2 regions of the Bacillus sp. PK6-16 genome follow, and region 1 is predicted to be linked to the other one. Evidence: a T-box and tRNA genes for the amino acid it is inferred to sense, from the RefSeq annotation. Region 1 holds a T-box; the other holds one or more tRNA genes.
What was found. A T-box is a leader RNA that pairs with one kind of tRNA and senses whether it is charged. The one in region 1 lies ahead of tyrS (tyrosine--tRNA ligase), so its partner is inferred to be a tRNA-Tyr.

Region 2: it encodes a tRNA-Tyr, which carries the amino acid that the T-box ahead of tyrS (tyrosine--tRNA ligase) is inferred to sense. The anticodon was not compared.

What each region holds. Positions count from the first base shown of each region.
Region 1 is NZ_CP096511.1:813,916-827,507, forward strand. Features, by position in the region: gene acsA (acetate--CoA ligase) at 1-79, shown strand, start outside; gene M1D66_RS04160 (maltose acetyltransferase domain-containing protein) at 164-724, shown strand; gene M1D66_RS04165 (hypothetical protein) at 791-1,246, shown strand; gene M1D66_RS04170 (RNA polymerase sigma factor) at 1,227-1,772, shown strand; gene M1D66_RS04175 (hypothetical protein) at 1,753-1,998, shown strand; T-box leader at 2,076-2,304, shown strand; gene tyrS (tyrosine--tRNA ligase) at 2,375-3,631, shown strand; gene M1D66_RS04185 (YjdJ family protein) at 3,711-4,013, opposite strand; gene M1D66_RS04190 (hypothetical protein) at 4,164-4,292, shown strand; gene M1D66_RS04195 (hypothetical protein) at 4,852-5,334, opposite strand; gene M1D66_RS04200 (hypothetical protein) at 5,359-5,670, opposite strand; gene rpsD (30S ribosomal protein S4) at 6,251-6,853, opposite strand; gene megL (methionine gamma-lyase) at 7,253-8,428, shown strand; gene M1D66_RS04215 (GAF domain-containing protein) at 8,491-8,970, opposite strand; gene refZ (forespore capture DNA-binding protein RefZ) at 9,118-9,756, shown strand; gene M1D66_RS04225 (DMT family transporter) at 9,768-10,712, opposite strand; gene M1D66_RS04230 (LysR family transcriptional regulator) at 10,837-11,679, shown strand; gene ezrA (septation ring formation regulator EzrA) at 11,887-13,592, shown strand, end outside.
Region 2 is NZ_CP096511.1:5,142,168-5,147,388, forward strand. Features, by position in the region: gene rocF (arginase) at 1-858, opposite strand, end outside; gene M1D66_RS26340 (glycerate kinase) at 1,069-2,214, opposite strand; tRNA gene M1D66_RS26345 (tRNA-Ala) at 2,332-2,404, opposite strand; tRNA gene M1D66_RS26350 (tRNA-Gly) at 2,415-2,486, opposite strand; tRNA gene M1D66_RS26355 (tRNA-Lys) at 2,495-2,567, opposite strand; tRNA gene M1D66_RS26360 (tRNA-Gln) at 2,573-2,647, opposite strand; tRNA gene M1D66_RS26365 (tRNA-Tyr) at 2,713-2,796, opposite strand; tRNA gene M1D66_RS26370 (tRNA-Val) at 2,814-2,889, opposite strand; tRNA gene M1D66_RS26375 (tRNA-Glu) at 2,895-2,969, opposite strand; tRNA gene M1D66_RS26380 (tRNA-Thr) at 2,994-3,066, opposite strand; tRNA gene M1D66_RS26385 (tRNA-Asn) at 3,071-3,145, opposite strand; rRNA gene rrf (5S ribosomal RNA) at 3,155-3,270, opposite strand; rRNA gene M1D66_RS26395 (23S ribosomal RNA) at 3,361-5,221, opposite strand, start outside.

The sequences.
Region 1 (13,592 bases):
TGGTAAAATTATGCGCCGCGTATTAAAAGCGTGGGAGCTGAATTTACCAACAGGTGACTTATCAACGATGGAAGATTAAGAGAGAAAGGTCTGAACGAAAAATGTTCAGGCCTTTCTTTTTTATGATATCATTAACTCATATATATAAGTTAAAGGGGATAGTATGATGAAAACAGAAAAGGAAAAGATGATACTAGGAGAAATGTACATACCGGCTGATCCAGTTTTAGTACAAGAAAGAGAGCAAGCACGTATATTAACGAGAAAATTAAATGATACGCCAGAAGAGCAATTGAAAGAGCGTAGCGAAATCGTAAAAGAATTATTCGGAACGACAGGAGATAATATTCATCTTGAATCTTCTTTTAGATGTGATTACGGCTATAACATTCATGTCGGTGAAAATTTTTACGCGAACTTTGACTGTACCATTTTAGATGTATGTCCAGTAACAATCGGAGTGAACTGTATGTTAGCTCCAGGTGTTCACATTTATACAGCAACGCACCCGCTTGATCCGGTAGAGCGCATAAGCGGATCAGAATACGGAAAACCAGTTACAATTGGCGATAACGTATGGATTGGCGGAAGAGCAATTATTAATCCAGGTGTAACAATTGGAGACAATGCGGTGATCGCATCTGGTGCTGTCGTAACGAAAGATGTGCCTAATAATGTAGTAGTTGGCGGGAACCCTGCAAAGATTATAAAAAAACTAAAATAATATTTGAACGAAGTGCCTTCCTCGTCTGTATACATTTATGAAAGAATAGATGAGGGAGGCTTTTATATGTCTAATAAATTACTTCTTACTTTTGCTGTAATTGGAATTATAGTTGTATTTTCTTGTGGTCTTTTCTTACCGATACCAATTGGATATAGAGTATCAATGCTTACAGCTGGAGTTATAATGGGTGTTATGTTTTCAATCATTATTCCATTTGATAGAAAACATATAGTACGGAAAAATGGATATAAAATTGATTTTACAAAAACAAAAGTGTATTTTCGCTGGAATGTATTTGACACTATTTCTATCTGCCTTGCGTTGTATGCATGCATATGTGTGCAAGCGTTAAATACTTTAGTTACTATGGGATTTACGATTCAAAACCCATATGTGCAATTTTTTACAAATCAATCACAATTGTGGATTTTTATTGCGATTGCATATTTAATTTCCCGTATTTCATTAACGTTAAAAGGAATAAAGGAGATCAAAAATCATGGCGCAGATTGGGATTGAGGAGGAGCTCATGCTTGCGTATCAAAGTGGAGATAAACAAGCGGGAGAAAGACTATATGTTTTAATCAAACCAGCGCTATACACATTTTTATATCGATTTAACCGAGATGAACAATTAAGTATCGATCTTGTGCAAGATACGTTTTTGACGCTAGAGCGTAAGAAACATATGTATGAACTTGAAAAAGGTAAAATAAAAACGTATTTATTTCAAATTGGTTATCGTCTTATGATTAATAAATTAAATAGGAGAAAAAAGTGGCGTACGCTTTTGCCATTTTTAGTGCCGATTCCGGAAAAAGAATTTTCTCACGAAGATCGGCTCACAGTAAGAGAAGCAATTTTGAAAGTTCCAGAAGAGCAAAGAGCGGTCCTAATCCTTTCTTATTATCATGACATGCAGCAAAAAGAAATTGCAGAGATATTAAACATTCCGATTGGAACGGTGAAATCGAGACTTCATAACGGGATAAAGAAATTGAAACAATTGCTGGAGGTGGACGAAATTGAGCGAAAATCCCTTTAAGAGTGAATATAAGTTAAAGCAACATTTAGATAGTGATCATGTAGAAATACCAGACTTTCCAAAAACGGTAAGTCGATTCGATCGATTAATCGGGTTTCTTGGTTCCCCAGCGAAAGATCCTGTGGAGGCGACCATTGGGAATGATTTATCGATTGTGTTTCATGTATCGTTATTAGTTGGGGTTCCAATTCTTTCTCTTATTACGATACTCTTTATGGTGTTGTAAAGGATTGACAAGAAGGGAAACCTGACCTCTATTTGACATGCCTATATAAATGATGGTATAAAGAAAAGTATATGAATAATTGAGCGTGGAAAGGGAGAAGTAGTGATCATTTCCCTGTTTTAGAGAGCTGATGGCCGGTGAAAATCAGCACATAGATGATCGCGAATTACGCCCCTAGAGCATCTTTTTTCGATTGAATTGTATTCAAAAGGGAAAAGACGGTGCTAAGCCGTTATGTAAATAAGGTGGTAGGCTTTTTTGGTCTGCAACTAGGGTGGTAACGCGATAATCAAAATCGTCCCTTATTTGAAGGGGCGATTTTTTTATGTTTTCAACTTTCACGCCAGTAATGAACTTAAAGGAGAGTATGTAGGATATGGGTATTTTACAAGATCTTGAATTTCGCGGTCTAATTAATCAGCAAACAGATGCTGAGGGCCTTGAGCAATTATTAGAAAAAGAAAGCGTTAAATTATACTGTGGTTTCGACCCGACAGCGGACAGCTTACACATTGGTCATATGTTACCAGTATTAATGTTACGTCGTTTCCAATTAGCTGGTCACCAACCAATCGCACTTGTTGGCGGTGGTACTGGTATGATCGGTGACCCAAGTGGTAAAAAAGCAGAGCGTACATTAAATACGAAAGATACAGTTGCTTACTACACAGAAAGCATTAAAAACCAACTTTCAAACTTCTTAGAGTTTGAAAACGTGGACAACCCAGCAACGATGGCTAACAACTACGACTGGCTTGGTAGCTTAGATGTAATTTCATTCTTACGCGATATCGGTAAAAACTTCGGTTTAAACTATATGTTAGCAAAAGATACAGTAGCATCTCGTTTAGAAACTGGTATTTCATTTACTGAGTTCAGTTACATGATTTTACAATCATACGACTTCTTAAACTTATACCAACAACATAATTGCCGCTTGCAAATCGGTGGTAGTGACCAATGGGGTAACATTACAGCTGGTCTTGAATTAATCCGTAAATCAGAAGAAGATGCGAAAGCATTCGGTTTAACAATTCCACTTGTTACAAAATCTGACGGTACGAAGTTTGGTAAAACAGAAGGCGGTGCAATTTGGTTAGACCCAGAGAAAACAACTCCTTACGAGTTCTACCAATTCTGGATTAACACAGATGACCGTGATGTTGTAAAATACTTAAAATACTTCACATTCTTATCTCATGAAGAAATTCTTGAGCTTGAAAAGCAAGTAGCTGAAGCGCCAGAAAAACGTGCAGCACAAAAGGCATTAGGTTCTGAAATGACAAAACTTGTTCACGGCGAAGAAGCATTAGAGCAAGCGATTAAAATTTCAGCTGCATTATTTAGCGGTTCTGTAGCAGAACTAACTGCAAGCGAAATCGAACAAGGATTCAAAGACGTACCATCTGTAGAACGTACTGCAGAAGATACAGTATTAATCGACTTACTTGTAGAAAGCAAAATCTCTCCATCAAAACGTCAAGCACGTGAAGATGTAACGAATGGCGCAATCTACGTAAACGGTGAGCGTACACAAGCATTAGACTACGTTGTAACAGAAAACGACCGCATCGAAGGTAAATTCACAATCATTCGCCGCGGTAAAAAGAAATATTTCTTAATTCGTTACTAATCAGAAACGAATATAAAACAAATAGTACCCCGAATTGTAGGCTGAAAATTCTATGATTCGGGGTTTTTTATGTATAAATTTAGATTGCCTCACGAGATCTTGTAAATAGAATATGAAGAATTAATACGAGCATATAAAGTAAGCTAATAAGCATAACAATAAATGCTGTTGGATAAAATTTTGCCGCATATATAAAGAAATCGATTTGATAAATATCTTCGTAATTTGAAACGGTGCCTTTAAAGTAATTCGTAAACTTGGCACTATATTTCCATTCATCAGGATCATCTATTAAATTACTTCCCTGATACCAATTAATAAGTGCGGAAGTAATAAACAACATACATGCACTACCCAACTGAACCATTTGATTTATTGTCAAAACGAATCAACCTCCTATTTAATGGTTATTATAGCGTGCATTCATATTCCTGTAACCTTTTTGTTGTAATCTCCTTTTCGAGTTCATACGGAAATCACATGTAAGCGGTATGATAAACGTATAACAATTAGAAAGGAGTGGTAAAACGAAATGTCACTAGAAGCGTTGATTATTTTTTCTTTGCTAAACGCGGGTCAACTTGCAGAGAATTCGAAGATGGATGTACATAAAGAGCAGAAAGATGCTTATGTATATATTCAAAAAGAGGAAAATAAATAATTTTAATATATATAAATAAAAGCTACTCGAAGTAACTGTTTTGGTGTCTTCGGTAGCTTTTTTGTATGCATAGGATTCAAATTTAGTAAGTGAGCTATTTAATAGAGGGTTTGTAGAAGAAACAAGTATAATTAATATGAACTGATAAATTGATAAAAATAAAACGTTATAAACAGGAGGATTTGTATGGAACATAGTGAGGCATCTCAAAGGCTGTTTTTTTGATTTAATCTTTTTAATATTAAGTCCCCCCTGTCAAAAAAAGTTTGTCCTCTGGGGAGGGTAGGTAGCGTAGGGGCACATCAATAGTTGCACTATTTTTTTAAAAATGAAGGGGGGTGAAATGTCTATGAAACTCTGTAAGTATTACATAATAAAAGCCACAACTCATGAAAAGACCTTCTAATTTATTGTTAGTTTATTTGATTAATATTCTTTGTCCACTTTTCGTAACTCTGACTGTGTAAGTCCATATGCCTCTGTTGTACAACCTGCTAACAACATAACAGGCATAGCTGAAGTTAATAGTTTACGTTTCATTGACATATACCCCTTTGTGTTATTTCTTTTTACTTAGTTCTTTTGTTGCTTTGTCTACTAACTCAGAAGCTTCGTCTAAATCCTTTTTAGCGAATTCAATTGTATCTTTATCATCCTCTTCTAAACCTGTCTGCATGTTTTCTACCCCTGATTTCGAGAATAACATTGCTTTACTTATGTTTATCGGTGTTTTATTGTCTTCAGCTAACTTATAATCTAGTTTATCAATCTTATCAATTAATTCGAAATAAGGTTTCGATAACTCTTTTAACTTTTCAGCCTTCTTCTTATTAGATTTTCTGCTATCTACAAGGTCTTTTATTTCTTCCGTTTGTTCAGTGTAATCTTTAAGTAAGTATGTTGCATTCTTATTATAGTCTTCTTTCTTGTTTTCTTTAACAGAAGCTTCCATTACTTCGTCTTTCTTTTTATCGTTTGACTCACAACCTACCCCTGTTATTAACAACATTGGAATCGCTAAAGTTAATAGTTTACGTTTCATTTTCTCATACCCCTTTAGTATTTATTATTCTACTTCACTTACACTTTGTTCGTCTAATGCTCGAATATCGTCTATTGCTTTACCAAACATCCCCATTGCTTCATTTAGACTCTTTGTACCAATGTCTGCCTTAGTCTCACTTATTTCGTCTACCGATTCTAATATCTTATCCCTTGACTTCTCATAAAGAATTAAAGACTTTTTCAATTCCATTTGCAAGTTTTCGTATTGTTTAGGCGGTTTAATGTCTTGTAATTTCTTAGACTCCGCATACACCTTTTCAAGTTGCGCTTTTACTTTTTCTTGGTTTGTTAGTAAAGTTTTATCCTTTTCCATAATCAGAGTTACTTTTTACATTTCCTTTGCAAAACCCTCTGCTTTAGTTTGTACTTCACCGAGATACATATTTAAAGACATGAACTTTCCCTCCCCTTACAAGAAAATAATACCAATTTAAGAGGGGGATTGTAAACGTAATATTCTGATGATTTAACGATTAAAGAGGTACTCGTCCATTAAGTTTTTTAATCTCATTCGGATGATCTGGTAATGAAGGGGTTTTTAAGGTTGAATGTAAATAGAAAAGGGAAGATATAGATTATGTGCAAATAAATACGTTGTAAAAATAATGTTAAGAAAAGGAGAGTATAGCAAAGAAAAATGAGTTATGGGATAGAATGTAGTGTTTTTAAGTGTTAGAAGAAGGGAGAGGTTTTTATTAATGTGGATAAAAAACAAATGAAATTCTAGAGAGAGGGTTAAGTTTTATTAACTATAGACTTGCAGTTCTTTTTTATTTTATTACATTAGTCTGTTTCTATACATATAATCGGCTATATTCAATAAAAAAAGCCCAGGCCCCTTGATAAACAAGGTTCCTAAGGCTTTTAATACGACTCTTTTCAGAGTACCGAGATTAACGAGAGTAGAACTCTACGATTAATGCTTCGTTGATTTCAGCTGGTAACTCAGAACGCTCAGCGTGACGAGTGTAAGTAGCTTCTAATTTGTCAGCATCGAAAGTTAAGTATTCTGGTACGAAGTTGTTAACTTCGATCGCTTCTTTAACAACAACAAGGCTGTTAGATTTTTCGCGAACGCTGATAGTTTGACCAGGTTTTACACGGTAAGATGGGATATCTACGCGAGCGCCATCAACCATGATGTGACCGTGGTTTACTAATTGGCGAGCTGCACGACGAGTGCGAGCTAAGCCCATACGGTAAACTAAGTTGTCAAGACGAGCTTCAAGAAGGATCATGAAGTTTTCGCCGTGCTTACCAGGCATTTTACCTGCTTGGTCAAATGTGCGACGGAATTGACGCTCAGTCATGCCGTACATGTGACGAAGTTTTTGTTTCTCTTGTAATTGTAAACCGTATTCTGAAAGTTTCTTACGTTGGTTAGGACCGTGAGGACCTGGTGCGTAAGGGCGTTTTTCTAATTCTTTTCCTGTGCCGCTTAGAGAGATTCCAAGACGACGAGACAGTTTCCAAGCTGGACCTGTATAACGAGCCATAGTTGACTCCTCCTTTAAAAATGTTTTTATTTACGTAAAATAAAAACAGACGTAATCGATATTTACGGGCATTTTGTTTTCATGTACCTTCGCTCCAGCAGCAGGGAGTTACGAGATACACCTCCGTAGAGGAACAAAATACAAACGATAAACTCACATTACAAGGCTGCCTTTTTATTTTACACAAACGCTATTATATCTTTTACCCAGAGTTTCGTCAAGCGAGTACGTTTTTGTTTTATGCATAAAAATTTTGGAAATTAATATAAGAAGGAATTTAAAACAATATAGAAGAAGAGATAGAAACACAAATAAAACGCTTACATAAAATGAAGGAAAACGTTCATCAAATTTTTATGGATGAATATGCGGCAATAAAAACATAAGGGGGATGTTTTTATGAAAAAGAAGCATATGGAGACAGCGTTAATTCATCACGGTTATACACCTGAGGAACATAAAGGAAGTTTAACACCACCTTTATTTCAAACTTCTACATTTACATTCGAGAATGCGCAGCGAGGAGAGGCGAGTTTTGCGGGAGTGGATCCATCTTATATTTACTCACGGCTTGGAAATCCAACTGTGAAATTATTTGAAGAACGTATGGCGGTGTTAGAAGGAGGAGAAGAGGCACTTGCCTTCGGATCTGGTATGGCAGCTATTTCAGCGACTTTAATCGGTTTTTTAAAGGCTGGAGATCATATTATTTGTTCAAATGGATTATACGGATGCACGTACGGTTTTTTAGAAGTGTTAGAAGAAAAATTTATGATTACGCATTCGTTTTGTGATATGGAGACAGAGGTTGATATTGAAAATAAAATTCGCCCAAATACAAAGCTTATTTTCGTTGAAACACCGATTAATCCGACAATGAAATTAATTGATTTAAAACAAGTGATTCGGGTTGCAAAGCGAAATGGCTTACTTGTTATTGTTGATAATACATTTTGTTCACCTTATTTACAAAGACCGCTTGATCTTGGCTGTGACGCTGTTGTGCATAGTGCGACAAAATATATTGGTGGTCACGGTGACGTTGTAGCAGGCGTAACAATTTGTAAAACGAAAGCATTAGCTGAAAAGATTCGCCCGATGCGAAAGGATATCGGCGGTATTATGGCACCGTTTGATGCGTGGTTATTATTACGCGGGTTAAAGACGTTAGCAGTAAGAATGGATCGTCATTGTGATAATGCAGAAAAAATTGTATCGTTCCTAAGAAAACATGATGCGGTAGAAGGTGTTTGGTATCCAGAAGGGGAGTTAGCATCTCGTCAAATGAAACGCGGGGGCGGTGTTATTTCTTTTTCAGTAAAAGGCGGAAAAGAAGAGACGCAAGCGTTTATTAATGATCTTCACTTTATTACAATTGCGGTGAGTTTAGGAGATACAGAAACGTTAATTCAGCATCCAGCAACGATGACGCACGCTGCGATTCCAGCTGAACTAAGAAAAGAAATGGGCATTTTCGATAATTTAATACGCTTATCAGTCGGTTTAGAATCGTGGGAGGATATCGTTTCTGATTTAGAGCAGGCATTAAAGAAAATATCTACTGTAAATCAATGAAAAAAGAGTGAGCTATCGGTTTTGTAAAGGGCGTACTAAATCGATAACTCGCTCTTTTCTTTTTACATATGTTTTAGGAGTGTTTCCACAAACTTTTCTAAATAGCGCTGATCTACTTCATCAAAACGATTCTTTTCAGGACTATCAATGTCAAGTACACCAATGACAGCTCCTTCTTTCACAATCGGTACAACGATTTCTGAATTAGAAGCACTATCGCAAGCGATGTGACCTGGGAATTGGTGAACGTCCGCTACAAGCTGCGTTGTTTTCGTTTCAGCTGCTACGCCGCAAACGCCTCGTCCAAATGGAATGCGTACGCAAGCAGGCATTCCTTGGAACGGTCCAAGGACAAGCTGATTTCCTTCTGTTACGTAAAAGCCAACCCAATTAACGCGATCTAAAAATTGGTTTAATAATGCGGAAGCATTTGATAAGTTTGCGACTACGTTTGATTCGCCAGTTAATAACGCATCCAGTTGTTTAATTACTGTCTCATATTGCTGCACGCGAGACCCTGCATAACTTTCTTTAGTAAACATGGAAACAGCTCCTTTTTTATCGAGATGTGTAAAATATTAGCAAAATACGATGTATTTCACATGACTTTGTCGATAGAAAATTAAAGGAATTTGTCTTAAAAGTCAAGAAATTTAAACTATAGCTGTTCAGTGAGGGGAAGTGAGCGCATGAAGCAGACGAAACAAAAAGTAATTGATGCGGCAATATCGTTGTTTAATACGAAAGGGTATGATGGAACATCGGTGCGAGACATTGCAAAGCGAGCGGATGTGAATGTAGCGAATATTTCATATTATTTTGCTGGGAAGCAAGGTTTATTAGAACAGCTTATTACTGATTTTTTAGAAGGATATATTCATGTGATTGAAATGTCGTTTGAACAGAGAGAGTATTTGTCGGCTAAAGATGTGATGGTGCAAATGGTGCGCGGGATTTTACGATATCAATTTGAAAATAGAGAACTAACACGTTTCTTCTACCGAGAGCTTTCGCTTGATACGACATTAATTCGTGAAGTGATGACCGTTTATTTTTCTAAAGAAAGATATTATATAGAACAAATGATTAGACAAGGACAAATGAAAAAAGAATTTCAGAAAGTATCATTTACAATGTTTATGACGCAATTAAAAGGTATGATAAATATGCCGTTTTTATATCCACAATATATATCAGAAGTACTGCATTCTTTCCCGTCTGAGACATTTTTCATAGAAATGTACACGAAAGAGATTGAGCAATGGATGGAACAAGCATTATGTAAGGCGAATATGTACCATGAATGGCCAAGAGCTGTTCATATGTGAAGAATCCCCACCTAACGAACTGAGGTGGGGATTTTTATGTTTACTTTTCTTTGCCATAAATTGTTACATAATAGCGCGATAATTGTTAATGCAGCTCCAGCGATTTCAATTTTATCGACTGTATAACCTCGAAAGATAGAACCGATCAGTGCAAGGATAGGAACTAAATTCATAAATAATATGCCGTTAATAGATGAAATATAGCGATTTCCCATATTCCAGCAAAATACAGCGATAACGCCTGCGATAATCGACATATAAAAGAGCTCAAAACGAACGCTCACAACTGTACGCAGTGACGGCATAGTAACTATATTTGTGTACGTTAAGAAAGTAACAATAACGATGAGTGAAATGGAGCCAAATAAACAAGTTAATGTCGTGTACCTAAGTGGTGACCAAGATTGAAAACGAGCACCCCCGTTTGTATAAATGACCCAGCAAGTAACGCCGCATAGCATCAATATATTTGTTGATAAGTGGCTTGCAGCTCCAAATAGTAATTCAATATTTCCTTTTGAAATGACAAGCATAACGCCAAGTAATGCAACGAACATACAAAGGAATGTATAGTTTTGTGGGCGGCGATTTTGGGTTATCCATTGCAGTGATAAGGCAATCAGTGGCATAAGGGATTGAATCATAGCTGCATGGATTGCTCCGGAAGGTCCGGCAAGTTGCTGTCCGTAGAAAACGAGAAAACCATACCCCGCGAAACCGACTGTCCCGTAAAAGAATAGAGAAAGTGTTCTTTTTTCTAAGCGGAGTGAAGTCTTTCCTTCAGTAATTAATAGCAAAATAAGAAAAATAATAGCTGCTGATCCATAGCGAAGCGTTGTGAAGAAGAATGGATCGATAAATTGCAGAGCACTTGCCATTACAGGAAACATAAATCCCCAGGCAGTGACGGCGAGTAAGCATAGAAAGGATCCGAGTAGCATTTGTTTTTTGTTCAAGAGTATCTTTCCCCTTTACATTTCGTTATAGTAAGTTGATGAAATAAGTATAAAGAGTAATTGTTTATAGGAGGAAATATCGATTTCTTATAACGGTTATAACTTTTTGTTAGAGGTGTGTACGATGGATTTGGAGGCAGTACGATCGTTTATTGAAGTGAAGCATACGCGAAGTTTATCAAAGGCAAGTAAGATTTTACATATATCACAACCAGCGCTTAGTAAACAAATTCAAAAGTTAGAAGCGGATTTAGAGGTTACTTTACTTAAACGTTCTGCGCAAGGAGTAGAGTTAACGGAGGCAGGAGAGTTATTTATAAAAAGAATGTTACCGATTTTGGAGCAAATAAATGAAGTGAAAACAGAAATGAGGGGGTATCAAGAGAACCGGAAGTTTTCAATTGGTATACTACCGAGTTTAGCGGAGCATTACATATCAGAATGTAAAGATATATTAGGTGATGAGTTCGAAGTGGAATGGCAAATCGGGCATACGGAAGTATTAAGAGATTTATTTAAAGCGCGGGAGATTGACGCGATGTTCATCGATTCAGTAGTAGGAGGTGCTACGTATATAAAAGAAGTGCAACAAGAGAAAATTGTTTGTGCCGTTTCAAATAATCATCCGTACAAAGAGAAGATAGTCATTCAAATAGAAGAGCTGCACAATGAAAAATTAATTGTATATCCAGAAATATGTGATGTAAGGAAAATGATTATGAACATGTTTCATGAAATAGGTGTAAAACCAACTATAGCTGTGGAAACATCTTACGCAGAACCGATGCTTGCGATGGTAAAAGCTGGCCTTGGTATCACGTTACTTCCAGAAAGGGCAGTAGAGCAGTCTGTAAGGCAAGGAAATGTACATGTAATTTCTGTTGAACCACCACTCATGCGGAAAATTTATTTCGTATCCCATACGAAAGATTGTTTGTTATTACAATCATTTGAGGATAGGGAGTGAGGTAGGCGGAATATTGAGAAAGATTACAATCACATTGAAAGAAACATGAAATTTTAAAAAAAACTAGGTCAAAAACAAACCATTACATGGTATGATTAGTACATTGTTAGTTGTTAAATATAGGGGAATTCCCTTTTTATACATAATGCCTTCCATTTCATAAACGGAACGGACAAAAAAAGAGATATAACTAGGAGGCTTTTTTGCATGGATTCTATCCTGACGATCGTTATCATTGTAGTAAGCTCTATTCTAGTGCTGCTCATGATAGAGCTTGTGATAAGAAATCGTTCATATAAAGATATTGAAGCACTGGAGCAGTGGAAACAAGAGATAAAAGATAAACCTGTGGCAGATGAACTAAAACGGGTAAAAGATTTAAACATGACGGGTCAAACAGAAGAACTGTTTGGTAAATGGCGTGAAGAATGGGATGAAATTGTATCAACAACCCTTCCGAAAGCTGACAAAGATTTAGCGCAAGCGCGAAAATTCGCCTCGCAATTCTCCTTCCGAAAAGCAAAGCATGCGATGAACGAATCCATAAGTGGTTTAGATGACGCTGATAATCGTATTACTGACATTTTAAATGAATTACAGCAATTGTTAGAAAGCCATGAGAAAAATAGCTCGGAAATTGAAGGGTTACGTGATACATATCGTAGTATGAAAAAGAGTGTTCTTGCTCATAGACATATGTATGGAGCAGCAGAGCAGAAAATCGAAGAGATGCTAGACGCTGAATCTGAGAAATTTAAAACCTTTGAAGAAGCAACAAACAATGGCGACTATTTAAAAGCGAGAGAAATTGTTATTAGTTTGGAAGAAGGTTTAGCAGATTTAGAAATCATTATTCACCAAATTCCAGATTTATTGGTAGAGTGTCAAGCGACGTTACCAGTTCAGCTGGAAGATTTATTACACGGACATAATGATATGGTAAGACAAGGTTATGTATTAGATTATTTGGAAGTCCCTAAAGAAGTTCGCGATATGACGAAACAACTACAAACATGTTTAATGGATATACAGGAGCTTCATATAACAGAAGCGGCTGAAAAAGTAGAAAATTTAAAAACACGTTTAGATGGCTTCTACGATCAATTGGAACAAGAAGTACATGCGAGACATTATGTGGAGCAAAAAACACTTTCTGTTTACGATGACTTAGAAGAAATGCGTATCGAAACGATTGAAACGAAAACAGAAACACAACTTGTGAAACAAAGCTATCAGTTACAAGATAAAGACATTGAGTCTCAAAAAGTAATTGAAAAGCAAATGCACATTTTAACGAAACGTTTTGAAATGCTACAATTACGCGTTGCAGAACAAGATATTGCCTTCTCTATTATTCGTGAGGAACTAGAAGAGGTTTATGAGCAATGTGAAACGTTAAAAGTACTTCATGCAGAATATAAAGAAATGCTGCAAGCGATGCGCAAAGAAGAATTTGAAGCACGTGAGAAGTTACAAGAAATGCGAAATACTATTTTCGAAACGAAACGCTTTATGCAAAAGTCGAATTTGCCAGGTCTTCCAGAGAGTATTATGGAAGATTTAAAAAGAGGGCAAATGGCAATGCAAGCTGTATATGAACAATTAGAAGTGAAGCCGTTAAATATGAACGCTGTAAATAGCAGTTTAGAAGAAGCATACACAACTGTGAACGGTGTGGCTGAAATGACAGAAGAGTTAATTGGACAAGCATATTTAGTGGAAAAATTAATTCAGTACGGTAACCGTTACCGTAGTCATGATGAAAACCTAGCAGAAAGTTTAAATTATGCTGAGAAATTATTCCGTGAATACCAATACGATGCAGCTTTAGAACAAGCGGCTTCAGTATTAGAGCAACTTGAACCTGGCGTTGTTCAAAAAATAGCTGAATATGTAGACAATGAACAAACCCT
Region 2 (5,221 bases), 980 kb from region 1:
AGCAACTGCTGTTGTTGCCGTTCTATTTCTCTCATCTAAAATCGTATTTACCTCAACAAATTCAGCAGATGTGATAATATCAGCTTCTGCTAACATTTCCATCGCCAAATGACTTTCACGATAAGATAGACCGCCAATTACAGGTGTTCCAACACCTGGTGCATCATGAGGATCAAGACCATCTAAATCTAATGATAAGTGTACACCATCGGTATGAGATAAATATGCGATTGTTTCTTCCATCACAGCCGTCATCCCCATACGATCAATTTCATGCATTGAGAACACTTTAATACCTTCATTGCGAATGAAATCTTTTTCTCCTTCATCCAATGCACGCGCACCGATAATTACGACATTCTCTTTTTTCACCTTTGGATATGCTCCGTATAAATCTACAAGTGAAGAATGTCCATAACCTAAACTTGCTGCAAGTGACATACCATGAATATTTCCAGATGGTGAAGTTTCCTCTGTATTTAAATCACCGTGTGCATCATACCAAATAACGCCTAAGTTTTTATAATGTTTTGCTACACCAGCTAATGTACCGATAGCAATACTATGGTCACCACCTAATACAAGTGGAAAACGACCTTCTTCTATAATATGATCCACCTTACTTGCTAATTCATTACATACAGTTGCAACTTGTGTAAGGTTTCTTAATTTTGTATTTTCATCTATCTCTTTTTCTCTCTCTATACATATATCTCCCATATCTTTAACGTCATATCCAATTTCTTCAATTCTTTCAATTACCCCTGCATAACGGATCGCGCTCGGTCCCATATCAACTCCACGACGCATCTGTCCTAAATCCATTGGAACTCCAATAACTGAGATTTCTTTTTTCATAGATAGTATCCCCCTTTTATGCCTTCACTAAATATTTTAAATCTTTTATATAGTCTGACTCAACTCGACATTTTTCTGTATGGATATACAATTTATTCACTTATATTCACGTTGAAAACCAAATTTCAAGACTATTCTATGTATAAAGTTAACTTAATGAAACAATCGCAATCACTATTATTAAATAATAATAATAAAACACTCCTATATTTAGAAGTGTTTTTCTGATGCTATTTTCCATACTGTTGCAATATTCTTCGTTGTCATTTCAATATTTTCTTCTGCTACTTTATATGCTTCTTCTAGTGTCATCGGTCTCGTTGTAATACTAAATACCGCATCTATTCCTTTCTCGTACACAGCTGAATAATCAGATGATACAGACCCTCCAATAGCAATTACAGGCACAGAAAAACGTTTTGCACGCCCCGCAACACCCACAGGAGCCTTTCCATATGCAGTTTGTTTATCTATTCTACCTTCACCAGTTATAATAAGATTTGCATCTTCTATATGTTTATCGAAATTTGTATACTCTAATACAATTTCAATGCCCCTACGCAAGTCTCCCTTTAACACTGAAATAACAGCCGCTCCCATTCCTCCCGCTGCCCCTGCACCAGGTATTTCAGATACATCAAAAGATACATATCGTTTAAGCATATTCGCATAATGTTGTAAATTTTCATCTAGCTCTTTCATCATCTCTATATTTGCACCCTTTTGTCTCCCAAATACGAAAGATGCTCCCTGCATTCCGACTAATGGATTATCCACATCACATGCCGCTTCTATCTTTACCCCCTTTAAGCGTGGGTCCATTCGTGAAAAATCAATAGTAACAATCGAGTGTAATGTGCCTCCAGATGGATCTATTACTTCACCCTTGCCATTTATAAACCTTACTCCTAAAGCCCCTAACATACCTGCCCCGCCATCATTTGTAGCACTTCCTCCAAGTCCTAAAATTATGTACTCCACTCCTTGATCTAGCGCATGTAATATAAGTTCTCCTGTTCCTTTTGTCGTTGTAATAAGTGGGTTGCGCTTTTCAACTGGAACGTGCTGTAATCCTGATGCTGCTGCCATTTCAATAAACGCTGTCTTTTTATCTTTAGAAATGCCATAAAAAGCTTGTATACCTTCTCTAAGCGGTCCTGTCACACTAATTGATATAATTCTCCCCCCTGTAGCATCAACAAGTGATTCAACCGTCCCTTCTCCTCCATCTCCAATTGGTATTTTCACATACTCTGCATTAGGAAAAATTGCTCTAAAACCTCTTTCAATAGCTCCACATACTTCTATAGCTTTTAGGCTTTCTTTATATGAATCAGATGCAATAACAACTTTCACAATTATCTCCCCATCCCTTATTTTTACGTTTTCTTCATTTTAAACGACAAGTATAAAAGTTGTCTTTTTAAACACAAAAAAAGCTTACATCGTATGATGTAAGCTTTTTTATTTAGATGGAGCCTAGCGGGATCGAACCGCTGACCTCCTGCGTGCAAGGCAGGCGCTCTCCCAGCTGAGCTAAGGCCCCTTATTAATTAAGCGGAAGACGGGATTCGAACCCGCGACCCCAACCTTGGCAAGGTTGTATTCTACCACTGAACTACTTCCGCAAAAATGATGAGCCATGAAGGACTCGAACCTTCGACCCTCTGATTAAAAGTCAGATGCTCTACCAACTGAGCTAATGGCTCGTAAATGGCTGGGCTAGCTGGATTCGAACCAGCGCATGACGGAGTCAAAGTCCGTTGCCTTACCGCTTGGCTATAGCCCATTAATATTTACTAGTATGGTTATCTTTTCAAAAAAATAAACCCTCTCAGGTTATTTTAAAGAAAATGGTGGAGGGGGGCAGATTCGAACTGCCGAACCCGAAGGAGCGGATTTACAGTCCGCCGCGTTTAGCCACTTCGCTACCCCTCCGACATTTTAAATATATATGGTGGAGGATGACGGGATCGAACCGCCGACCCCCTGCTTGTAAGGCAGGTGCTCTCCCAGCTGAGCTAATCCTCCAAAAGTGGTGACCCGTACGGGATTCGAACCCGTGTTACCGCCGTGAAAGGGCGGTGTCTTAACCACTTGACCAACGGGCCAAAAAAGTTTTAAACCTATTCCCAAGCTTCCAACCGGGCTTGAACCGGTGACCTCTTCCTTACCATGGAAGTGCTCTACCAGCTGAGCTATGGAAGCATAATGGCTCCGCAGGTAGGACTCGAACCTACGACCGATCGGTTAACAGCCGATAGCTCTACCACTGAGCTACTGCGGAATAATATTAGCCTGGCAACGTCCTACTCTCACAGGGACAAGGTCCCAACTACCATCGGCGCTAGAGAGCTTAACTTCCGTGTTCGGTATGGGAACGGGTGTGACCTCTCTGCCATCATTACCAGACTTTTATCATTATAAACATTTCTTTCGAAATGTCAAGAAGAAATTTTAATATATATTCCTTCAAAACTAGATAACATTGCTTCATATTATATGGTTAAGTCCTCGATCTATTAGTATTCGTCAGCTCCACATGTCACCATGCTTCCACCTCGAACCTATCAACCTGATCATCTTTCAGGGATCTTACTAGCTTACGCTATGGGAAATCTCATCTTGAGGGGGGCTTCATGCTTAGATGCTTTCAGCACTTATCCCTTCCGCACATAGCTACCCAGCTATGCCCTTGGCAGAACAACTGGTACACCAGCGGTGCGTCCATCCCGGTCCTCTCGTACTAAGGACAGCTCCTCTCAAATTTCCTACGCCCACGACGGATAGGGACCGAACTGTCTCACGACGTTCTGAACCCAGCTCGCGTACCGCTTTAATGGGCGAACAGCCCAACCCTTGGGACCGACTACAGCCCCAGGATGCGATGAGCCGACATCGAGGTGCCAAACCTCCCCGTCGATGTGGACTCTTGGGGGAGATAAGCCTGTTATCCCCGGGGTAGCTTTTATCCGTTGAGCGATGGCCCTTCCATGCGGAACCACCGGATCACTAAGCCCGACTTTCGTCCCTGCTCGACTTGTAGGTCTCGCAGTCAAGCTCCCTTATGCCTTTGCACTCTACGAATGATTTCCAACCATTCTGAGGGAACCTTTGGGCGCCTCCGTTACACTTTAGGAGGCGACCGCCCCAGTCAAACTGCCCACCTGACACTGTCTCCCGGGTCGATAAGACCCGTAGGTTAGAATTTCAATACAGTCAGGGCGGTATCCCACCAGCGCCTCCACCGAAGCTAGCGCTCCGGTTTCAATGGCTCCCGCCTATCCTGTACAAACTGTACCAAAATTCAATATCAGGCTACAGTAAAGCTCCACGGGGTCTTTCCGTCCTGTCGCGGGTAACCTGCATCTTCACAGGTACTATAATTTCACCGAGTCTCTGGTTGAGACAGTGCCCAAATCGTTACACCTTTCGTGCGGGTCGGAACTTACCCGACAAGGAATTTCGCTACCTTAGGACCGTTATAGTTACGGCCGCCGTTTACTGGGGCTTCAGTTCAGAGCTTCGCTTACGCTAACCCCTCTCCTTAACCTTCCAGCACCGGGCAGGTGTCACCCCCTATACTTCGCCTTACGGCTTCGCAGAGAGCTGTGTTTTTGCTAAACAGTCGCTTGGGCCTATTCACTGCGGCTTTCCGTTAAGAAAGCACCCCTTCTCCCGAAGTTACGGGGTCATTTTGCCGAGTTCCTTAACCAGAGTTCTCTCGCACACCTTAGGATTCTCTCCTCGCCTACCTGTGTCGGTTTGCGGTACAGGCACCTTTTATCTCGCTAGAAGCTTTTCTTGGCAGCGGGGAATCAAAGACTTCGCTCCATAAGGAGCTTCCCCATCACAGCTCAGCCTTTACGATAAGCGGATTTGCCTACTTATCAGCCTAACTGCTTGGACGTGCACAACCAATCGCACGCTTCTTCTATCCTTCTGCGTCCCTCCATTGCTCAAACGATAAAGAGGTGGTACAGGAATATCAACCTGTTGTCCATCGCCTACGCCTGTCGGCCTCGGCTTAGGTCCTGACTAACCCTGAGCGGACGAGCCTTCCTCAGGAAACCTTAGGCATTCGGTGGACGGGATTCTCACCCGTCTTTCGCTACTCATACCGGCATTCTCACTTCTAAGCACTCCACCAGTCCTTCCGGTCTGACTTCACTGTCCTTAGAACGCTCCCCTACCACTGATACCATTGGTATCAATCCGCAGCTTCGGTGGTGTATTTAGCCCCGGTACATTTTCGGCGCAGAGTCACTCGACTAGTGAGCTATTACGCACTCTTTAAATGGTGGCTGCTTCTAAGCCAACATCCTAGTTGTCTAAGCAACTCCACATCCTTTTCCACTTAATA